Regions from separate parts of the Stenotrophomonas sp. 2201_Sma genome, predicted to be linked through region 1. Evidence: riboswitches for the same ligand, from Rfam matches in the RefSeq annotation. Region 1 holds a riboswitch; the other holds the start of a gene.
The links. Region 1 has a riboswitch for cobalamin ahead of btuB (TonB-dependent vitamin B12 receptor). Riboswitches for the same ligand answer to the same signal wherever they lie in the genome.
Positions count from the first base shown of each region.

Region 2: another riboswitch for cobalamin. It lies ahead of metE (5-methyltetrahydropteroyltriglutamate--homocysteine S-methyltransferase); the one in region 1 lies ahead of btuB (TonB-dependent vitamin B12 receptor).

Region 1 covers NZ_CM151329.1:528,364-539,998, forward strand. Annotated here, with positions in the region: gene fabB (beta-ketoacyl-ACP synthase I) at 1-481, opposite strand, end outside; gene fabA (3-hydroxyacyl-[acyl-carrier-protein] dehydratase FabA) at 481-996, opposite strand; gene dinB (DNA polymerase IV) at 1,187-2,281, shown strand; gene ACZLIF_RS02435 (MBL fold metallo-hydrolase) at 2,295-3,206, opposite strand; gene ACZLIF_RS02440 (NAD(P)-dependent oxidoreductase) at 3,254-3,892, opposite strand; gene ACZLIF_RS02445 (LysR family transcriptional regulator) at 4,002-4,931, shown strand; gene gph (phosphoglycolate phosphatase) at 4,994-5,662, shown strand; gene btuB (TonB-dependent vitamin B12 receptor) at 5,690-7,531, opposite strand; cobalamin riboswitch at 7,648-7,869, opposite strand; gene ACZLIF_RS02460 (histidine phosphatase family protein) at 8,022-8,600, shown strand; gene ACZLIF_RS02465 (TfoX/Sxy family protein) at 8,616-8,978, opposite strand; gene ACZLIF_RS02470 (GAF domain-containing protein) at 8,975-9,457, opposite strand; gene bioD (dethiobiotin synthase) at 9,525-10,211, shown strand; gene ACZLIF_RS02480 (aminotransferase-like domain-containing protein) at 10,246-11,635, opposite strand, start outside.
Region 2 covers NZ_CM151329.1:307,800-319,434, forward strand. Annotated here, with positions in the region: gene metE (5-methyltetrahydropteroyltriglutamate--homocysteine S-methyltransferase) at 1-1,730, opposite strand, end outside; cobalamin riboswitch at 1,950-2,179, opposite strand; gene ACZLIF_RS01340 (patatin-like phospholipase family protein) at 2,321-4,168, shown strand; gene ACZLIF_RS01345 (helix-turn-helix domain-containing protein) at 4,509-5,870, opposite strand; gene ACZLIF_RS01350 (CoA-acylating methylmalonate-semialdehyde dehydrogenase) at 5,989-7,494, shown strand; gene ACZLIF_RS01355 (acyl-CoA dehydrogenase family protein) at 7,521-8,675, shown strand; gene ACZLIF_RS01360 (enoyl-CoA hydratase) at 8,672-9,469, shown strand; gene ACZLIF_RS01365 (enoyl-CoA hydratase/isomerase family protein) at 9,466-10,635, shown strand; gene mmsB (3-hydroxyisobutyrate dehydrogenase) at 10,632-11,522, shown strand.

The DNA.
Region 1 (11,635 bases):
AGGCCGCCGACAGCGAGTAGCTCACGCCCTTGATCTGGAACGCGGTGGCCAGGCACGCCGACACGGTGGAGCACATCGTGCGCGGCACCATGTACGGGCCGACCTTGCGCACGCCACGTGCACGCAGCAGATCGACCGCGCCGATCTGCCACTCGCTGGAGCCGCCGCCGGAGCCGGCGATCAGGCCGGTGCGCAGGCCACTGACCTGCGCCTCGTCCAGCCCGGCATCGGCGATGGCATCGCGCATGGCGATGTAGGCGAACGCTGCTGCATCGCTCATGAAGCGCTTCTGCTTGCGGTCGATCAGGGCGTCCAGGTCGAGGTCGACACGGCCGCCGATCTGGCTGCGCAGGCCCGCTTCGGCGTGGTCGGCCAACGCGGTGATGCCGGCACGCCCCTCGCGCAGTGCGGAAGAGACGGTATCCAGATCATTGCCGAGGCAGGACGTGATGCCCATGCCGGTGATGACGACACGACGCATCAGAAGCTCCCGGTTTCGGTGAACAGGCCCACGCGCAGGTCGCGAGCGTTGTAGATCTCGCGATCGTCCACATACATGCGGGCGTCGGACTGGGCCATCACCAGCTTGCGGTTGATGACGCGCGTGATGTCGATCTCGTAGCGCACGCGCTTGGCGTCCGGCAGTACCTGGCCGGTGAACTTGACCTCGCCGCAGCCCAGGGCGCGGCCCTTGCCGGGAGCACCCAGCCAGGTCAGGTAGAAGCCGGTCAGCTGCCACATCGCATCCAGGCCCAGGCAGCCGGGCATCACCGGGTCGCCGATGAAGTGGCAGCCGAAGAACCACAGGTCCGGGCGGATATCCAGTTCGGCGCGTACCATGCCCTTGCCATGCGGGCCGCCGTCCTCGCGGATGTCGGTGATGCGGTCGAACATCAGCATCGGGTCGTTGGGCAGACGGCCGGCGGCGGCGCCGAACAGTTCACCGCGTGCGCTGGCCAGCAGCTGGTCGCGGTTGAACGCGTGGAGACGAGTCATGAAACGCAATCCTGGAAGCGACGAACAGGGATACAAGTGCTCGAGAATGCCCGTGGAAGCGCTGCCGATCAAACATTTCAACCGTACGCAACCGTAGTGTTTTCAATGGAATACGCGCATCCTGTTGATGTGCAACGACCATACCTCGGCGTGTGGCCCACCCACGCCGAACCCGCCCCGTACACCTGACATGACCCGACTGCGCAAGATCATCCACGTCGACATGGACGCCTTCTACGCGTCGGTGGAGCAGCGCGACGATCCCTCACTGCGCGGCAGGCCGGTGGTGGTGGCGTGGCGCGGTGCGCGCTCGGTGGTATGCGCGGCGTCCTACGAAGCGCGCGTGTTCGGCGTGCGTTCGGCGATGCCGGCGATGCGTGCCGAGCGCCTGTGCCCGGACGCGATCTTCGTGCCGCCGGACTTCGCGCGTTACGCGGCCGTGTCGCGCCAGGTGCGCGAGATTTTCCTGCGCCATACCGACCTGGTCGAGCCGCTGTCGCTGGATGAGGCCTATCTGGACGTGACCGAGCCGAAAAGTGGCATCGAGCTGGCAACCGAGATCGCACGCACGATCCGCGCACAGATCCGCGACGAGACCCAGCTGACCGCTTCAGCGGGCATCGCGCCGAACAAGTTCCTGGCCAAGATCGCCTCGGACTGGCGCAAGCCCGATGGCCAGTTCGTGATTCCACCGCAACGGGTGGACGCATTCCTGGCGCCGCTGCCGGTCAGCCGCGTGCCCGGCGTGGGCAAGGTGATGGAAGGCAAACTGACGGCGCACGGCATCATCACCTGCGGTGACCTGCGGCAATGGGCGCTGGCGGATCTGGAAGACGCGTTCGGCAGCTTCGGCCGCAGCCTCTACAACCGTGCACGCGGCGTCGATGAACGGCCGGTGGAGCCGGACCAGCCGGTGCAGTCGATCTCTTCCGAGGACACCTTTGCCGAGGACCTGCTGCTTGAAGACCTGGGCGAGGCCATCGTGCAGCTGGCAGAGAAAACCTGGAACGCCACGCGCCGGACGGAACGCGTGGGCCACACCGTGGTGCTGAAGCTGAAGACGGCGCAGTTCCGCATCCTTACCCGCAGCTTCACCCCGGACCGCCCGCCGGAATCGATGGAGGAGCTGCGCGATGCCGCGCTGGCGCTGCGCGCGCGCGTGGACCTGCCGGCCGACACGCGCTATCGCCTGGTGGGCGTCGGCCTGGGCGGTTTCCGCGACAAGGAACCGGTGGTGCAGGGGGAGCTGTTCGAGCAGGCGTCGAACGATCCGCACCGCCCCTGACCGCGGTCCTGCCTCACGGCCACTGCATTTCGCCCTTGGCCACCTTCGCGCTCAGCTGCAGCGACTCCACGCCCTCCAGCCGCGGGTAACGCGCCTGCATCGCCTTCACCAGCGCCTGGCTGTCCTTCGCTTTGGCCGCTTCCGCGTCGAACGCACGGATGTACCCGGCGGTGAAGCGCAGCGCACTGGCGTCCAGCGCCGCCCCTTGCGCGTAATGGCCCGGTACCACCACCTGCGGCTTCAGTGCCTGCAGTCGCTGCAGGGTCTGCAGCCAGTCGGCATGCGACTTCGGGGTCTGCGTGTCGGCCATCCACACATGCTCGCCGGCGACCACGGGGATGCCACCGACGATCGCGCGCAGTGAAGGCACCCACAGCACGCTGCGGTCCGGCGTGGGGCCATCGAGTCCGATCAAGGGCAGGCGCTGCCCTTCCAGCAGCAGCGCGTCGCCCTCCAGCACCTGCGGCACAACGATGCGCGCCGGTGCGTCGGCCCCCATCTTCGGGCCCCAGTAGGCACGCTTGCCGGCGTGGGTCTGCTGGATGTGGGCCACGGTCTGCGCCGTGGCGACGATGCGTGCGTGCGGGAAGGCGTCCTGCAGCGTGGCCAGGCCGAAGTAGTAATCCGGATCGCCATGGCTGATGTAGATCGTGGTCAGCTGCTTGCCGCTGGCACGGATCAGCTCGACGAGCCTGCGCGCGTCGCTGGCCGCGAACTGCGCGTCGACCAGGATCGCATCGTGGCGGCCTTCGATCAGCACCGATGACACGGAGAACATCGCCTGCGGGCCAGGATGGAAGTACTGCAGGTGCAACTGTGATTTCGCCGCCGTGGCCGGCGCCGGGGCAGCCGGCGCGGCCAGCAGCGGGGCGCTGGCGAAGCTGGTGACCAGTGCAAGCGGAAGCAGCAGGGCAACGGAACGCATGCGGAACTCCTTGTGCAGCGCCGGGCCATGCCCGGCATGTAGGTCGATCAGTACGCCGCAGTGATGATCTGCTTCGGGTAGGCATGCGCCTCCAGTTCCGCCACGAAGGCAGCGCCATAGTCGGCGTAGCTGATGCGGCTGTGGCCGCTGGCGTCGGCGAGGAAGGCCTTGGCCTGCACGCGGTACTGGCCACGCTCTTCGCCCGGTCCGATTTCCGCGGCCGGCGAGAAGAAGGTCCAGTCGAGGTCGTCTACCGTCTGCAGGCGCTTGAGTGCTTCGCGGTGGGCCAGCGCATAAGGCTTGTATGCCTCCGGGAAATCCGGTGTATCGACCAGCTGGACACCCGGTGCCACTTCCAGGCTGCCGGCACCGCCGACCACGACCAGGCGCGGCACCCCGGCCTTGCGTGCCGCGGCTGCCAGCTGTCCGGCCACTTCGCCGACGCGGCTGATGTCATCGCCCGGACGTGGCCCGTAGGCGCTGGCCAGCACGTCGTGGCCGGCGATGGCCGCGGCCAGCGCGTCGGGATCATCCAGCGCGGCGATCACCGGATGGGCCCCGGCCAGCTCCGCCGGCAGGTCCTGCGTGCTGCGCACGATCAGGGTCAATTCGTGGCCGGCGGCCAGCGCGTGGCGCGCGATCTGGCGGCCGATGTTGCCGGTGGCACCGACGAGGGCGATTTTCATGGCGAACTCCATAAGCAAGGGGAGGGGAAGACGACGGGGCCACTGTAGGACGCTGTAATTGTCCGAAAAACAGCGTATAACGCGCTTGTTTGTTGCATGAATCGAGCAGATGGATCGACTGACCGCCATGACCGTATTCATCGAGGTGGCCGAGCGCGGCAGCCTCACGGCCGCCGCTGAGGTGCTGGACATGTCGCGGGCGATGGTCACCCGTTACCTCGCCGAGGTGGAGGCGTGGCTGGGGGCGCGCCTGCTGCACCGGACCACGCGCCGGGTCAGCCTAACCGGCCCGGGGGAGGCGGCGCTGGCGCGCTTCCGGCAGATGCTGGAGATCGGCGAGGCGCTGCAGGGCGAACTGGCCAGCGACGATCCCGAGCCGCATGGCACGCTGCGGGTGACCGCCAGTGTCTCGTTCGGGCAGAGCCATCTGGCGCGCGCCGTCGCCGACTTCGTCAAGCGTCATCCGGCGGCGCGCATCGAACTGCTGCTGGTCGATCGCACGGTGAATCTGGTCGAGGAGCGGGTGGATCTGGCGGTACGCATCGCCCGGCAGATCGACCCCAGCCTGATCGCGCGACGTCTGGCCACATGCCGCTCGGTGCTGTGCGCCACGCCCGGTTACCTGGAGGTGCGCGGCACGCCGACCGCCCCGGAACATCTGGCCGCACACAACTGCCTGACCCATCACTACGTGGGCAAGAGCCTGTGGCACCTGCACCGCGACGGACGTTCGCAGTCGGTGGCGGTGGGCGGCAACATCAGCGCCAACGAAGCGTCATTGCTGCTGGAAGCCGTTCGCGCCAGCGCCGGCATTGCGATGCTGCCCACCTACCAGGTGGCGCCGTTGCTGCGCAGTGGCGAGCTGGTGGAACTGCTGCCGGCGTATACCCTGGACGAGCTGGGCATTCATGCGGTGTACGCATCGCGTCGCCAGCAGTCGGCGATCATGCGGCGGTTCCTCGACTTCCTGGGCGAGTGTTTCGCCAGCCCGGCCTTCCAGGATCTGGACTGGCGACCGGCGCGTGTGGAACCTGCATGACATCCCGGTGCGATGCGCACACGGCATACAATGAGCGGCCCCACGTCGTACAGGTGCGTTGCGTGTCGTATCCCTATCCGCTGGTCGTATTCGACCTCGATGGCACGCTGGTCGACAGCGCCGCCGATATCGCCGAAGCCCTGAACCGCACGCTGGAGGACATCGGCCTGGCCCGTGTGCCGGAAGCCACCGTGCTGGGCTGGATTGGCGACGGTGTCCGCCGGTTGGTCGAGCAGGCCGTGCATGCCGCAGGGCGGCAGGTCGATCTGGCCGAGGTCATGCCGGTGTTCATGGTGCATTACCGTGAGTGCCTGCTGCGCAGCCCACGCCTGTTCGACGGTGTGGCCGAAGCATTGGCGCAGCTGCGGGAACGCGCTGTGCCGCTGGCCATCTGCACCAACAAGCCTGCAGCGCTGGTGCCGCTGCTGCTGCAGCATCTGGGCATCGGCGATGCGTTCGCGCTGGTGCTGGGCGGCGATTCGCTGCCGCAGCGCAAGCCCAGCGGCGAACCACTGCGGCACATCGCGGCACACTTCGGCGTGCCGGTGGATGCATGCCTGATGGTGGGTGATTCGTTGACCGACTACCGCGCGGCGGAAGACGCGGGAATGCCGATCGTGCTGGTGCGCTACGGTTATCCGCGTGGCCTGGACCTGGCCACCGCAGCTGCGGTGGCGGTGATCGACGATCTGCGCGAACTGCCGGGCCTGGCCGCGCGCATCCCGGTATAGCGCCGGGCCTGCGCCCGGCGCGCCTGCTCATTTCGGCTGGTAGCGCACGCTCAGCTGATACTCGCGGCCCGGCTGGTTGAACCACGCCACGGTCTCGTACCTGCGGTCGAACACATTGGTTGCCCGGGCCAGCAGCGACCACGAGGGCGTGAGCGCGTACTCGGCGCGCAGATCCAGCGTGCCATAGCCGCCGACCTTCACCGTGTTGGCGGCATCGTCATAGCGCTTGCCCGCACCCTGTACGGTCAGGCCGGCACGGAATGCGCCGAAACGGCGATCCACATCCAGCCGTGCCGTCTGCTGTGCACGGCGCGGCAGCCAGTTGTCGAACTGGCTGCTGCCGTTCGTGCGGTTGCGCGGGTCGGTGTAGCTCAGCTGTGCAGCGATGTCGAAACCGGCCAGCACGACACCGCCGGTCAGTTCGGCACCGCGGATGCGCGCCTTCTCCACCTGCTGCATCCTGAAGGTGGCTGCATCGTAGGTGATCAGGTCATCGATGCGGGTCTCGTACACATCCAGGCCCCAGCGCCAGCCCTGGCCCTGCTGCGAAAGGCCCAGGTTGGCGCTCTTCGACTTCTCAGGATCCAGCGTCGGCACGCCACTCCACGGGTCATACAGGTCGCTGAAGGTGGGTGCCTTGAAGGCCGTGCCGTAGCTGGCGTTGATGCGCAGGCCGTGATCCAGCTCCATCGCCCAGCCGACGCTGCCGGTGGCATGGTTGCCGAACTGCTCGTTGTCATCGTTGCGCGCGCTGGCCTGCAACTGGTGCCGGCCGAAGCGCCCCTGGTACTGCACGAACACACCGGTGTTGCGACGGCTGTCGACACGATAGCCGGCACTGCTGCCGCCCAGGTTGTCCTCACTCCAGTCCACACCGGCACTCAGCAGCTGGCCTTCGGCCACGCCGAAGTCGCCCTGCAGCGACGCGCTGTCACGATGCGTCTGCGCGCTGCCATGCACGTCGTCCGCGCCGACGTTGTCCGATTCGTTGTCACTGCGACCGACGTTGGCGGTCAGCACCAGCCGTTCGGCCGGCGTGTAGCGGACCTTGCCGGACAGTACCTGCTGGCGCGTCTCGGAGTAGTTGTAGTAGCCGTCGTAGTGGTTCTGGCCGTCGGCGCGCAGCGCGCTGCCCTCCACCGTCCACTGCTCGTTGAAGTTGTAGCCGCCGCGCAGGCTCTTGGAGAGGTTGCGGTAGCCGTCGCGGTCGGGTTCGTCGGCGAAGCAGCCGGTGAACAGCGTGGCCGAGCCCCGGCAGGCGTCGATGCCATCGGAATGCTGGTAGGCGATGTCGGCGCCGAACCAGCCGCGTTCGCTGCTGCCACCGATGCCGCCGCTGGCCTCACGCAGGCCATTGCTGCCACCGCCCAGCTGCAGATGTGGCGCGAAGTCGCCCTGGTTGCGGCGGGTGAAGATCTGGATCACACCGCCGATGGCGTCGGCGCCATACAGGCTGGACTGCGGGCCGCGCACGATCTCCACGCGTTCGATCTGCGCCAGCGGCAGGTCCTGGATCATCGCCAGGCCGAGATCGGCGCTGTTGATGCGCACGCCGTCGACCAGCACCACCGTGTGGCCGGAGTTGGTGCCGCGCAGGAACAGCGAGCTCTGCTTGCCCAGGCCGCCGGCGTTGGTGAGGTTGATGCCGGCGCGGCCACGCAGCAGGTCCTGCAGCGAAGTGGCCTGGCTGGACTCGATCTGCGTCCGGTCGATCACCTGCGCAGGCGCGATGCTGTCCTGCAGGGCGATGGGGGTGCGGGTGGCCGTGACCAGGATGGGATCGAGCGCGCGGGCGCCATCATCGGCCTGGGCCAACGCGGGCAGGGCGGCCAATACGGCCAGGGAAAGCAATCGGGACTGCAGCTTCATCGGGGGACTCCAGGTGCCACGCACGCCCGCGTGGCGAAGGGGAGGAGCCGCGGAGGCAGGCAAGCGCCGATGCCGCAGGCAGTGCTGCGGACATCCAGCGCCATGCCCACCGCATCGCGACCTGAGGCTTCCGGGCCGGTCTCCGGGCTTGCCGCCAGGCGGCGCGAGGCCACCGTCCAGGCGCCTTCCCATGCTGTTGGCACAGTGGCGGTCTTGCCTGGAACTGACGTGCTTACCGTTGCGGGGGCAGCGCCGGCATGGCGTGGGTTCACGCGTCACCGGCTTCCCGTTTCAACCTGCCGGCCATGCCGCAGGTCACCTGGAAGTGCGCGCAGTCTACGGCATCGGCATGCCCGGTGCGGCGCATATGCGGCAATGTCTGTGGAGCTGATGATCCCCAGCCACTAGAATTGCTGCTTGATCCCGTGGTGCCGTTGCCGATGTCCGCCCGTTTTCCGCTGTCCCCGCGTTGCCTGCACAGGACGCATGCATGATCCTCGACCTGGTCCGCCACGCCGGCAACGGTCGCGACGAGTACCTCGATGGCCGCAGCGATCCACCGCAGCTGGCCCGCCTGCCACAGGAACTGGTGGAGGCCTACGCCACGCAGCCCTGGGAGCGGGTGATCAGCTCGCCCCGCCTGCGGTCACTGCACACAGCGATGGCGCTGGCCACCCCGCGCGGGCTGGACGTGGATGCGGACGAGGAGTGGGAAGAACTCGACTTCGGCGACTGGGACGGGCAGGCACTGTTCGACCTGCCGGAGCAGGCGCTGGCGGCATTCCATGCTGATCCGCATGCGTATCCGCCGCCCAACGGCGAAAGCTGGGGGCACTTCGAGCGGCGCATCGCGCGTGCGCTCGACCGCCTGCTCGACGATGACGACCCGCTGCCGACCGTCGTGGTCAGCCACGGTGGCCCGCTGCGCATGGTGCTGTCACAGGTCTGCGGCCTGCCGATGTCGCTGTGCTGGGCGCTGCGCATCGACCACGGTACGCGCCTGCGGGTCAGGCTGGAGCGTGGCGAGGCAGGCCTGGTGGGCGAGCTGCTGGAGTTGCAGCAGCCCTGATCCGGCCGGCGCCGATCAGTCCTCGTCGGCGCTTCCGGCCACGTTTTCTTCTGCGTCGTCGTCTGCGTCGAATCGCTGCTCGTGCACCGGCCCCGAGGCCGGGCCGGCCGCCTTCAGCGGGTGCGCGGCGATGCGCGCTTCGTAGTCCTGCACCAGCGCCTCGCGCTGCGGCTCGCCCAGTTCCTGCCAATGGCAGTCCAGCAGGGCGCCTTCCAGCGAGTAGAGCAGGTTCAGGCTGGGCTTGAAGCCGGCGCGCTTGACCTTGACGAAGGCACCCACCGCGCCGACGGCGGCCAGATCGTCACGGCTGCGCAGACCGACCTGGCGCAGCCATGCCGCACTTTTCGGACCGATGTTGCGCAGCTTCGGCGCACTCATCCCAACGCCTCGACGAACACGCGCGCGATGGCTTCCAGTCCGGCCTGGTCATCGGCATCGAAGCGACCGGTCTTCGGGCTGTCGATGTCGAAGACTCCGATCAGTTCATCGCCGCGCAGCAGCGGAACGACCAGTTCCGAGCGGGAGGCCGAGTCGCAGGCGATGTGGCCCGGAAAGGCATCGACATCGTCGACGCGCTGGGTCACGCGCTGGCGGGCCGCGGCACCACACACGCCCTTGTCCAGCGGAATGCGCACGCAGGCCGGCAGCCCCTGGAACGGGCCGACCACCAGCTCCTGGCCATCGTAGAGATAGAAACCCACCCAGTTCAGGTCGGGCAGGGCGTGGAAGACCAGCGCCGAGAGATTGGCCGCGTTGGCGATGCGGTCAGACTCTCCATGGACCAGGCCACGGGCCTGTTCAAGCAGCTGGGCGTATTGTTCCGGCTTGCTGCCGGTGAGCGAGGCGTTGGCGAACATGACCGCAGTCTAGCAAGCGTGCCGGGCCAGCGATAATGCACGCTCTGTTGCCCCGCTGGAGCCTTCGATGCCGTTGCCCGCTGCCCTGCCATCCGCGCTGTTCGTCACCGGCACCGATACCGAGATCGGCAAGACGGCGGCCAGCACCGCGCTGCTGCACGCCCTGCGCCGGCGTGGCCTGCGAGCGGTCGGAATGAAACCGGTGGCCAGTGGCAGTCAGGATCTGGGGCAGGGCCTGCGCAACGAGGATGCGCTGGCGCTGCAGGCAGCCAGTCGGCCGGTGCCGGACTACGTCGACGTGAATCCCTATGCCCTGCGGCAGCCGATCGCCCCCGAGCTGGCGGCCGCCGAGGACGGGGTGGACATCGCCCTGGCACCGATCGTCGCCGCGTTCGAGCGCCTGCGTGCCACCGCCGACGTGGTGGTGGTGGAAGGCGTAGGGGGATGGCTGGCGCCGGTCTCCATCCACCTGGACCAGCTCGACATCGTGCGTGCACTGCGTCTGCCGATCGTGCTGGTGGTCGGCCTGCGGCTGGGCTGCGTCAACCACGCGAGATTGACCGCGCAGGCGTTGCAGGCCAGCGGCGTGGAGTGCCTGGGCTGGATCGGCAATCACATCGATCCGGCCATGCAGCGCCAGGACGAGAACGTGGCGACGCTGGTGCAGCGGTTGCCGATGCCATGCTGGGGACGGCTGCCGCACCTGCCGGGCGCCGATGCTCACGCGCTGGCCATGCACCTGCATGATGGCTGAGTTCCTGTAGAGCAGAGCCTGCGACCGGTTGCGATCAACCGGCCGCGAGCTCCCGCGCGAGCGCTCCCAGGCGCTCCACGGCGGCGATGAAACGTGCGTCGAAGGTCTGGCAGCACGACAGCCGCAGGCAATGCCGGTAGCGCGGACCGCGCGAATACACCTGGCCCGGCATGAACACGATGCCCTCTTCCAGCGCCCGCTCGAACAGTGCGCGGGTGTCCACGCCCGGCAGTTCCAGCCACAGCAGGAAGCCGCCCTGTGGTTCCGTAGCGCGTGTGCCGGGCGGGAAATGCTCGGCCACCAGCTGGCGCAGCCGTCCCACCTGCTCGCGATACAGGCGCCGCATGCGGTTCAGGTGATGTTCGTATCCGCTCCCTTCCAGGTACGCGGCCACGGCATCACCCAGCAACTGCGGCTCGCCGCCCGTGGACTGGAACTTCAGCAGGGCGATGCGTTCAGCGAAGCGCCCGCCGTCGAGCCAGCCGATGCGATAGTCCGGGGCCAGCGTCTTCGAGAAACCGCCGACCACCATCACCCAGCCGTCGCGGTCAAAGGCCTTCAGCAGCGGCGCAGGTGGCTCGCAGAACTGCAGTTCCGCGTACACGGCATCCTCGATCAGCGGCAGCTGCCGCGCGTTGACCAGCTCGGCCAGACGCTGCTTGGCCGCCACCGGCATGGTGCAGCCCAATGGATTGTGCACGGTCGGCATCAGCACCAGCGCGGCCAGCGGTGTGTGCTCCAGCATCGCCTCCAACGCATCGACGTCCAGGCCCTGTTGCGGATGCGTCGGCAGTTCGATGGCCTGCAGGCCCAGGTTGGCCAGCAGCGGATACAGGTTGAAGTACGACGGTGCTTCGATACCCACTGAATCGCCGGGCTGGGTCACCGCACGCAGTGCCAGCTGCAGCGCCTCCATCGCACCGTGGGTCAGCAGCAGGCGATCGCTGTGCGTGTGCAGGCCCATGCGCGGGCCGCGCCGCACGATCTGCGCCAGCAGCCGCGGCGAGCCATTGGGGCGTGCGTAGGTTTCGACCGTCTGCTGGCCGTGGCGCAATACCTGGGCGGTGTGCCGGGCCAGCTGGGCGCCAGGATAGAACTGGCGCCCGCGTGGCCCGGCGAAGGCGAGGTCGATCACCCCGGAACGGCGTTGCGCCTCCAGCACGCGTGCCATCAGCACCTGCTGCAACGGCGCGGTGGGGGCCGACGGCGCATCGCGCAGCGACCGTTGCGGCACTGACAGTCGCGGCGCCACTTCGAAACCTGCCTTTGGCCGCGGAACCACCAGGCCGGCGTCTTCCAGCTGGCGGTAGGCGGCGATCACCGTATTGAGGCTGAGCTGACGCTGTGCTGCCATCTGCCGCAGCGATGGCAGGCGGCTGCCGACCGGCAGGCGCCCTCCCTGGATGGCCTCGGCCAGCTCATCG
Region 2 (11,635 bases), 220 kb from region 1:
ACATCGCGTTCCTGGTCGTCGCGCACGAACGACCACTGCAGTACCGTCACCGGACCGGTCAGCATGCCCTTCATCGGCTTGTCGGTGAGCGATTGCGCGTAACTGGACCAGCGCACCGTCATCGGCTGCGGGCGGCTGACGTCGCCGAAGATCACCGGCGGTTTGACGCAGCGCGAGCCATAGCTCTGCACCCAGCCGTTGCCGGTGAAGGCGAAGCCTTCCAGCTGCTCGCCGAAGTACTCGACCATGTCGTTGCGCTCGAACTCGCCGTGGACCAGCACGTCCAGGCCCAGCGCTTCCTGCACGCGTACCGCATGCGCGGTCTGCTGTTCCAGGAAGGCCTCGTACTCGGCCAGGCCCAGCTTGCCGGACTTGTGCCGGGCCCGTGCCTCGCGCACCTCCAGCGTCTGCGGGAAGGAACCGATCGTGGTGGTGGGCAGCAGCGGCAGCTGCAGCGCCGCATGCTGCGCTGCGCGGCGCTGCGGGTAGGCGGTGTGCCGCTGCGCATCGGCAACGGTCAGCGCGGCCAGGCGTGCGGCCACGGCCGGGTTGTGTACGCGTGGCGAGCGACGACGCCCCTCCAGCGCAGCGCGGTTGGCAGCCAGGCCTGCTTCCGCATCCGCCCTGCCATCGAGCGCGTCGGCCAGCAGGCGCAGTTCCTGAAGCTTCTGCCGGGAGAACGCCAGCCAGCCCTTCAGTTCGTCATCAAGCTTCTTTTCCAGCGCAAGATCCACGGGCGTGTGCAGCAGGGAACAGGACGGTGCCAGCCAGAGCCGGTCGGCGCCGCGGTCCACCTGGGCAAACCGGGCCAGGATCAGTGCGTTGTCCAGATGGGTGCGCCAGATGTTGCGGCCGTTGACCAGGCCGGCCGACAGCACGCGCTCGGCCGGCAGCGCCTTCAACACGGCGTCCAGCTGCTCCGGCGCGCGCACCAGGTCCACGTGCAGTCCGTCCACCGGCAGGCCGGTGGCCAACGCCAGGTTGTCCTCGAGCGCACCGAAATAGGTCGCGACCAGCAGTTTCGGACGCCGTGCCGTGGCCAACCGGGCATAGGCGCGCTCATAGGCTGCCTGCGCATCGGCGTCGAGATCCTGCACCAGCAGCGGCTCATCCAGCTGCACCCAATCCGCACCGGCGTCGGCCAGCTGGCCGAGCAGCTGCACATAGGCCGGCAGCAGGGCATCCAGCAGGTCCAGTGCGGCGCTGCCGTCGGTGGTCTTGGACAGCAGCAGGAAGCTCACCGGCCCCAGCAGCACCGGACGGGTGTGGATGCCCAGCGCCCTGGCCTCGTTGAACTCGGCCAGCGGCTTGTCACCGCGCAGGGCGAAGGCCTGGCCCGCGTGCAGTTCCGGCACCAGATAGTGATAGTTGGTGTCGAACCACTTGGTCATCTCCAGCGCGCGCAGGTCGATGCCATCGCGCTGCAGGCCACGGGCCGTGGCGAAGTAGGCGGCCAGTGGATCGTGCGCGGCCAGTTCGCGGTAGCGTTCGGGAATGGCATCGAACAGCCATGCGGTGTCGAGCACCTGGTCGTACAGGCTGAAGTCGTTGCTCGGCGGTACATCGACGCCGGCCTCGATCTGCAGCTGCCAGTGCCGGGCACGCAGCGCCGCGGCGGTGGCCTGCAGGGTGGCGGCGTCGTCCTCGCCGGCCCAGTGGCGTTCGAGCGCCCGCTTCAGTTCGCGCTTGGCGCCGATGCGGGGAAAGCCCAGGTTGGTAACAGTGGTCATTGCAGCGTGTCCTCATTGCATATCGGCATTGAGGAACGAAGGAACCGCAGGACGACGCGTGCCGTTGCCGGCCCACGGGCGTCTTGCCAGCGACCTTCGCCCCCGCGGGCGAACCGGATGCCGTGAAAAGGACGCACGTGGCCGCGCACCCTGCAGGCGCAGGACGACGACGGCCCCGGCAACCTCCCCGCGGAGATTCCAGGTCGAGTCAGGGGACGGTCGTGTCCCCCGGCCGGGGCCGGTATTCGGGCTGTTGGACGCGGGCCGCAGCCCACCTACTACCTGCCGCTTCCCAGGCGCGAGCCCAGTGCTATTGGCAGGATTCGTTTCCATTCACCGCTGCGGGGCAGCTCCGGAATGGGCGCGCGAAGCGCCTTCACCGGATTCCCGTTTAAATTCATCCCTTCATTCGCATGAAGAGATGAATACCTTCGGCGTGCACAAGGTAGGCCGGTTGGCAGCAATGGTCAAGGCCCGGGATCACACCACCGGGATGTGGCGCCTTTCTCAGGCAGTGAGAGGCCGGCTTGCGATACTGGCAACCGACGGACGGGAGGTGACGTGTGGCGGCGAAGTACTGCGATCTGGTCATGAAAGGTGGCATCACCAGCGGCATCGTGTACCCCAATGCGGTACTGGCGCTGGCGCGCGAGTATCGCTTCAAGAGCATCGGTGGCACCTCGGCAGGCGCCATCGCCGCCGCGGTGGCGGCGGCGGCGGCCTATGGTGATCGCCGCCAGCAGGCGGGCGAGCCGCTGCCCGGCGATGCCGGGTACGGTGGATTGTCGGCGGTGTCGGCGCAGCTGTCGCGGCGCGGGTTCATCTACGGTCTGTTCCAGCCGGCGCGCGGCGCGCGTGCAGCCTATCGGCTGCTGGTGGTGCTGACCGGCAATGCAGGCTGGCCCCGCAAGCTGCTGTGCCTGGCCATCGCCGTGTTCCAGATCGCGCCGCTGGAAGTGCTGGTGTCGCTGGCATTGCTGCTCGCGCTGGGCGCGTGGGGCGGCGGCTGGAGTGGAGTGGCGGCAACCTTGCTGCCGTCCCTGCTGTGCGCCTACGGCGCTGGCGTGGCCGGGGCCGCGCTGCGGGTCGCGCGGGTGGCACGACGCAATCTGCTGGGCCTGTGCAGCGGCCTCGGCAGCGACGCGCGCCGGCCGGCGCTGACGGAATGGTTGCACGGCTGCCTGCAGCAGCTGTCAGGCAAGCCGGCCGATGTGCCGCTCACCTTTGCCGACCTGCACGATGCGCCGCGCTATGCCGACGAGCCGGACAGCCCGCATGCCATCACCCTGCAGATGATCACCACCTGCGTATCGCACAACGAACCCCGCACGCTGCCGCTGGGCGGCGCGCAGTTCTGGTTCCTGCGCGAAGAGTTCGACCAGCTGTTCCCGGCCAGCGTGGTGCAGTGGCTGGTCAACCATGCGGGTCCGCCGCTGGGCGTGGATGGACGACTCTATTACCGCCTGCCGCAGGGGCCGCAGCTGCCGGTACTGGTGGCAACGCGGATGAGCCTGAGTTTCCCGTTGCTGATCAGCGCAGTGCCGCTGCATGAGCCCTCGCGCCGCGAGCGCCGCTGCGAGCCTGGAGCGACCGCCTCCGATCCGGAACACAACGTGGCCGACAGCATGGAGGGGCTGACCAGTGCCGGCCAGGCCTGCGGCCCGGTGATCACCGCCTTCCGGATCTGCTGGTTCTCCGATGGGGGCATCAGCAGCAACTTCCCGATCCATCTGTTCGACGCGGCGCTTCCGCGCTGGCCGACCTTCGCCATCAACCTGGTCTATCCGCAGCATGCGGAGGAGGTCAGCTCCGGCGGCAATGCACGGCAGGCGCTGGAGCGATCGGTGTTCCTGCCCAGCGAAAACCGTCATGGCTGGCAACGCACCTACCAGTCCATCGCCGCACCGGTGGCCGCCGGCGAGCTCGGCCGTTTCCTGTTCGCGGTGGTGGCAACCATGCAGAACTGGCGCGACCTGCTGCAGGCGCGTGCTCCGGGCTATCGCGACCGCATCGTGCACGTGACCCTGCAGGGAGACGAGGGCGGCATGAACCTGGACATGCCGCAGGAGGTGCTGACCCGCATCGCCGACAAGGGCAGCCTGGCCGGTGCACGCTTCTGCGCGTTCTCCTTCGAGAATCACTACTGGATCCGCTGGCGCAACCTGGCCTCGGCCTACCAGCGTTACACGCTGGAAGTGGCGCGTACCGACGATCCCGCGCAGCAGGTGCTGGCCTATCGGGCGGCGTACACGATGGTGGCTGCCGGCGTGCCGTCGCCGCCGTCGTACAAGCTGGGCTCGGAGGACAAGCGGCTGGCGTCACAGCAGTTGTGGGGGCTGATGGTGGAGCAGGGCCGCAGCTGGGAGGATCTCGGCCCGGACCTCACCGACGGCGCACCACGGCCGCTGCCGCAGATGAAGGTGACGCCGATCTACTGACCGCTGCCGCAGCCGATTGAACTGTTCCGGCGGGTGCCGACCTTGGTCGGCACGATCTGATCCCTGCGGTGGCTCATCGCCAGGATTCAACCGTGTCGACCAAGGTCGACACCCACCAGGGCAATGCGTCGTTCTGACAGCTTGCGGAGATCTGTCGAAGGCGGGGTGGGTCCGGTTGCGGGGGCGTGAGCGCCATGGATGGCGCGACCGAGGCTACATGGACGTACTTGCGCCGTCCCCCGCAACCGGACCCGCCCCGCCATCCCACGGAATGCCAGCTTTTGCCGTTGCCGTTGCTTCGGCCTGTGCAGGTGCAGGGCGCAGCCCTGCCGAGCCAACCCTATCGCCCCGGCAGCTGCGCGAACGCGCGCTGCATGCAGTCCTCGCGCGGGCACACCCGGCAACCCGGGCCGATCGACACCGAATTGCCGGGGCTCTGCACATCCAGCCCCAGCGAATACACCAGCCGCTCGGCATGCTGCAGGTCGCAGCCCAGCGCCACTGCGAAGGTCTTGCGTGGTTGGCCGTGACCAACCGGGCCGCTGCTGACCTGCCGGGCCAGCCAGAAGTGGCGCCGCCCATCGGGCATGCGCGCGGTCTGGGTCAGGATGCGGCCGGGCTGGTTGAACGCCTCGTAGACGATCCACAGCGGGCATGAGCCACCCACCTGCGAGAAGTGGAAGTCGGTGGCCGAGTGACGCTTGGAGACGTTGCCGGCGCGGTCCACACGGATGAAGAAGAACGGCAGGCCGGGCGCGCTGCGGCGGGCCAGCGTGCTCAGCCGGTGGCAGACTGCTTCGAAGCCGACACCGAACTGGTGCGCCAGCAGCTCGATGTCGTAGCTGCTGGCTTCGGCCGCACGCAGGAAGCGCAGGTAGGGCATTACCAGGGCCCCGGCGAAATAGTTCGACAGGCCGATGCGCGCCTGCGCGATGCGCGCCTCGTCGCTGAATCCGGCGCGGGCAATCACCGCATCGATCTGCGGCAGGTAGCCATGCAGTGCCAGTTCGGCGGCCATCTGGAAGGCCTGCTGGCCCGGCTCCAGGTAGTCCGGCAGCCACAGCCGGCGGGCACCGGCATCGTAGTGGCGCTTCTCGCGCCCGGCCTGCAAGGCAGTCACTTCCACCAGCACGCCGTGGCGATCGGCCAGCAACTGGCGCAGGCGCGGGGCGACGTGCCCCGGCGACAGTCCCCATTCGGCAAACAACCGCTCGGCCAGCTCATCCAGCTCTGGGATGTGGTTGTGCATGCGGTTGAAGAACTCGCGCACCTGGTCGCCCGCCGGCAGGGTGCTGCCGGCACCGGGTTCGCCCAGCTGGAACTCCAGTGCGGCGGCATGTTCCCGCAACGCCAGGTGGCGGCGATGCAGGTCCAGCAGCGCCCGGCTCACCTGCGGCAGGTTGCCGGCCAGTGCCCGCAGCTCGGTGGCACTGACGTCGGCCAGCCCCAGGTCCCGCAGGGTTTCGGCCAATGATTCCTGCAATGCCGCGGGTTCATCCTCGTCGAACAGGGCGGAAACGTCGCCCAACACCTCCCCCAGCTTCTTCTGCACGGCGGGCGTCAACGGGCGCTTGTTGCGCTCGATCTGGTTCAGGTAGCTGGCAGACAGGCCCAGGGCGCGGGCCAGGTCGATCTGGCTGTAGCCGCGCTGCTCGCGCAGGCGCAGCAGGCGCAGGCCCAGCTGGCGCTGTGAGGACGGCAGATTCACAGAATTAACAGGAATCGTGAGGGGTGTTGGCCAGATTAAGCGGATTCAGGCCGGAAATCGAGGCGGCGGCTGTGAATAATGCCAAGCATCTTTCGCACCCCTGGATGTCGTCATGACTGTTGCAGCGCCCCGTATCCGCATGCTGATCGATGGCCAGTTCGTCGAATCGGCGACCTCCCACTGGCAGGACGTGATCAACCCGGCCACCCAGGACGTGCTGGCCCAGGTCCCGTTCGCCACCACCGCTGAAGTGGACGCTGCCGTGGCCGCCGCCAAGGAAGCGTTCAAGACCTGGCGCAAGACCCCGATCGGCACCCGCGCGCGCATCTTCCTGAAGTACCAGCAGCTGATCCGCGAGAACATGAGCGAGCTGGCGCACATCCTCACCGCCGAACAGGGCAAGACCCTGCCGGATGCCGAAGGCGATGTGTTCCGCGGCCTGGAAGTGGTCGAGCACGCCGCCGCCATCGGCAACCTGCAGCTGGGCGAGCTGGCCAACAACGTGGCCAATGGCGTGGATACCTACACGATCATGCAGCCGCTGGGCGTGTGCGCCGGCATCACCCCGTTCAACTTCCCGGCGATGATTCCGCTGTGGATGTTCCCGATGGCCATCGCCACCGGCAACACCTTCATTCTCAAGCCGTCCGAGCAGGACCCGATGGTCACCATGCGCCTGGTTGAACTGGCGCTGGAAGCCGGCATTCCGAAGGGCGTGCTGAATGTGGTCCACGGTGGCGAGGAAGTGGTCAACGCGATCTGCGACCACCCGGACATCAAGGCGGTCTCCTTCGTGGGTTCCACCCGCGTGGGTACCCACGTGTACAACCGTGCGTCGCTGGCCGGCAAGCGCGTGCAGTGCATGATGGGCGCCAAGAACCACGCCGTGGTGCTGCCGGATGCCAACAAGGAGCAGACCCTCAATGCGATGGTCGGTGCCGCCTTCGGTGCCGCCGGCCAGCGCTGCATGGCGGCCTCTACGCTGGTGCTGGTGGGTGAAGCGCGCGGCTGGGTGCAGGATCTGGTGGCCAAGGCCAAGACCCTGAAGGTCAGCGGTGGCACCGTGTCCGGTACCGATGTCGGCCCGGTGATTTCCTGCAGCGCGCGCGAGCGCGTGGAAGGCCTGATCGCCTCGGGCGTGGAGCAGGGCGCGCAGCTGGTGCTCGACGGCCGCAATCCGCAGGTCGATGGCTTCGAGAAGGGCAACTTCGTCGGCCCGACCATCTTTGCCGGTGTCACCACCGACATGCGCATCTACCAGGAAGAAATCTTCGGGCCGGTGCTGGTGATCCTGGAAGCGGAAACGCTGGAAGACGCCATCGCGATGGTCAACAGCAACCCGAACGGCAACGGCACCGCACTGTTCACCCAGTCCGGCGCCGCCGCGCGCAGGTTCCAGGAAGACATCGACGTCGGCCAGGTCGGCATCAACGTGCCGATCCCGGTGCCGGTGCCGCTGTTCTCCTTCACCGGTTCGCGCGCCTCCAAGCTGGGTGACCTGGGCCCGTACGGCAAGCAGGTGGTGCTGTTCTACACCCAGACCAAGACCGTCACCGCGCGCTGGTTCGATGACGAGACGCTGAGCCACGGCGTCAACACCACGATCAGCCTGAAGTAACGGCAGGAGCAGCCATGAGCCACTCGATGACGACGGAACTGGAAGAAGCGCAGCAGGCCTACCGCGAGGCCGCCCGCGACTTCGCACTGGCCGAACTGGCGCCGCACGCCGCGCGATGGGATGCGGAGGGCATCTTTCCGCGCGAGGCGATCGCCAAGGCCGGTGAACTGGGCTTCTGCGGTCTGTACATGGACCCGGAAGTGGGCGGCAGCGGCCTGAGCCGGCTGGACGCCGCCGTCGTCATCGAGGAGCTCGCCAGCGTCGATCCCTCGACCGCGGCCTACATCAGTATCCACAACATGGCCTCGTGGATGGTGTCCAAGTGGGGTCAGCCGGCACTGCGCGACGCGTGGGGCAACGATCTGGCGGCGGGTATCAAGCTGGCCTCGTACTGCCTGACCGAACCGGGCGCCGGTTCCGATGCCGCCTCGCTGAAAACCACCGCCGTGCGCGATGGCGACCACTTCGTGCTGAACGGCGCCAAGGCCTTCATCTCCGGCGCCGGCGCCACCGAACTGCTGGTGGTGATGGCGCGCACCGGCGGTGCCGGTGCCGGCGGCGTCAGCGCCATCGCGGTGCCGTCGGACCTGCCGGGCATCAGCTTCGGCCGCAAGGAAGAGAAGATGGGCTGGAACAGCCAGCCCACCCGTGGCATCACCTTCGAGAACGTCCGCGTGCCGGTCAGCCACCTTCTGGGAGAGGAAGGCGGTGGCTTCAAGCTGGCGATGAAGGGACTCGATGGCGGCCGCATCAACATCGCCGCCTGTTCGCTGGGTGCCGCGCAGGGCGCGCTGGATGCCGCACGCCGCTACATGGGCGAGCGTCGCCAGTTCGGCAAGGCGCTGGCCGAGTTCCAGGCACTGCAGTTCAAGCTGGCCGACATGGTCACCCAGCTGGTGGCCGCCCGGCAGATGGTGCATACCGCCGCGCGCAAGCTCGATGCCGGCGCCAGCGACGCCAACGTGTGGTGCGCAATGGCCAAGCGCTTCGCCACCGATGCCGGTTTCACTGTCTGCAACGAAGCGCTGCAGATCCACGGCGGCTACGGCTACATCCGCGAATACCCGATCGAACGCCTGCTGCGTGACTGCCGCGTGCACCAGATCCTGGAAGGGACCAACGAGATCATGCGGGTGATCGTTGCCCGTCACCTGCTCAACACCGAAGAGGAACTGCGATGAAGGATTGGCGTACCCAGGAGCACGTGGGCCTGAAGGTCGAGGCCGATGGCCACACCGCCGTGGTCACCCTGCACAACCCGCCGGCCCATACCTGGACCGTGCACAGCCTGTCCGCGCTGCGCGACCTGGTGGCTGCGCTCAATGCGGACCGCGACATCTACGCGCTGGTGATCACCGGTGATGGCGAGAAGTTCTTCTCCGCCGGCGCGGATCTGAACCAGTTCGCCTCCGGCGACAAGGCCGCCGCGCGCGAGGCCGCACGCCGCTTCGGCGAAGCCTTCGAGGCGCTGTCCGGCTTCCGCGGCGTGTCGATCGCCGCAATCAACGGCTATGCGATGGGCGGCGGGCTGGAATGCGCGCTGGCCTGCGATCTGCGCATCATCGAAGACCACGCCCAGGTCGCGCTGCCGGAGGCCACCGTCGGCCTGCTGCCGTGCGCCGGTGGTACCCAGAACCTGCCACGGCTGGTGGGCGAGGGCTGGGCCAAGCGCATGATCCTGCTGGGCGAGCGCATCAATGCCGAGACCGCGCTGCGCATCGGCCTGGCCGAGGAGAAGGTCGGCAAGGGCGAGTCCAAGGCGCTGGCGCTGGAATGGGCGAAGAAGGCCGGCAAGCAGAGCCCGACCAGCATCGCGGCCTGCAAGACGCTGGTGCAGTCCACCCGCACCGGCACCCACGCCTCGGCGCTGGTGGCCGAACGCGAGGCCTTCGTCGATCTGTTCGATACCGCCGACCAGGTCGAGGGCGTGAACGCCTTCCTGGAAAAGCGCGCCGCGCAGTGGAAGAACGCATGACCACGGTCGCCGACGAAGCGCCGGTCCTGTTCGAAGAGCGCGTGGCCGGCAATGGCGCGCGCATCGGCATCGCCACGCTGAACGCGCCGCGCACGCTCAATGGCTTCTCGCTGCCGATGGCGCACCTGCTGTTGAAGCAGCTCAATGCCTGGGCCGACGACGACGGCATCGCGATGGTGGTGCTGCAGGGCGCCGGTGAAAAGGCGTTCTGCGCCGGCGGTGACCTGCACAGCCTGTACCAGAGCATGCGTGCATTCCGCGAGGCCGGCCGCAGCGATATCCGCGACAACGACTACGCGGCCGAGTTCTTCGACGTCGAGTACCGCGTGGATTACCTCATCCACACCTATGCCAAGCCGATCCTGTGCTGGGGCCATGGCATCGTCATGGGAGGGGGCATCGGCCTGATGTCCGGTGCCAGCCACCGCGTGGTCAGCGAGCGCTCCAAGCTCGCGTTCCCGGAGATCACCGTCGGTCTGTTCCCGGACGTGGGTGGCAGCTGGCTGCTGCCGCGCGTGCCGGGCAAGGGTGGCCTGTTCCTGGCCTTGACCGGTGCACTGCTCAACCCGGGCGATGCGATCTATGCCGGCCTGGCCGACGTGCACGTGGCCGAAGCGCGCCGCAGCGATGTGTTCGATGCACTGCTGCAGGTGGCCTGGTCGCGCGACGCCGCGAGCAACCACGAGCGCCTGGGCCACCTGCTGCAATCGTATGCCAGCGATGCCGCGACCGGTCCGCTGCTGGCCAACGCGGCGAAGGTCGACGCACTGTGTGACGGCGATGACCTCGATGCCATCGTCGAAGGCATCGCCCTCCTGCAGACCGAGGATGCCTGGCTGCAGGCCGCCCAGAAGACCCTCGCGGCCGGCGCGCCCGGTTCGGCGCGGCTGGCGTTCGAGCTGCAGCGCCGCAGTGCGGGCCAGGATCTGGCTGCGGTCTACCGCCTGGAATACATCGTCGCCCTGCACTGCGCTGCCCACGGCGATTTCGCCGAAGGCATCCGTGCGCTGCTGATCGACAAGGACCGCACGCCGTCGTGGAACCCGGCCACGCTGGCCGAAGCCAGCGCCCTGTGGGCCGATACGTTCTTCGCTTCGCCCTGGGCCGATGCCGCGCATCCGCTGGCCGACCTGGGTACCCCTGCCGCTGAAAGGAGCCTGGCATGAGCCGCATTGCATTCATTGGGTTGGGCAACATGGGTGGCCCGATGGCCGCCAATCTGGTCAAGAACGGCCACACCGTGCGCGTGTTCGATCTGGTGCCGGCCGCCGTGCAGGCCGCCGTCGACGCCGGTGCCGGTGCCGCGTCGTCAGCACGTGACACCCTGGCCGACGCCGAGGTGGTGATCTCGATGCTGCCGGCCAGTCGCCACGTCGAAGGCCTGTACCTCGGCGATGACGGCATTCTCGCCGCGATTCCGGCCGGCGCGCTGGTCATCGACTGCAGCACGATCGCTCCGGCCAGCGCCCGCAAGGTGTCCGAAGCGGCGGCCGCACGCGGCCTGCAGATGATCGATGCGCCGGTTTCCGGCGGCACGGCCGGTGCCCAGGCCGGCACCCTCACCTTCATCGTCGGTGGTGAGGAGGATGCACTGGAGCGTGCGCGCCCGGTGCTGCAGGCGATGGGCAGGAACATCTTCCACGTTGGCGCCAGTGGTGCCGGCCAGGTGGCCAAGCTGTGCAACAACATGGCGCTGGGCGTGATCATGGCCGTCACCGGCGAGGCCATCGCACTGGGCGTGGCGCACGGTCTGGACCCGAAGGTGCTGTCGCAGATGATGGCGGTGAGCACCGGCCGCAGCTGGGCCACCGAAGTGTGCAATCCGTGGCCGGGCGTGCTGGAGAATGCGCCGGCCTCGCGTGGCTACAGCGGCGGCTTCGGCAGCGACCTGATGCTCAAGGACATGGGCCTGGCAGTGGAAGCGGCGATGAGTGTCGGCGCCTCGATCCCGCTGGGGGAAGTGGCCCGCAACCTGTATTCGATGAATCACCAGGCCGGGCGCGGCAAGCTGGATTTCTCCAGCGTCGTACAGCTCATCACCAGCGAGAAGTAAGCGAATGCGTCCCCGGCCGCGTGCCGGGGCCCACCCGGGGTGGGATGGGCGGATGCCTGGTTTCGACCGGCATCCGCCCATTTTTTTTGCGCTTGGAGCCCCGGGGTCAGAGC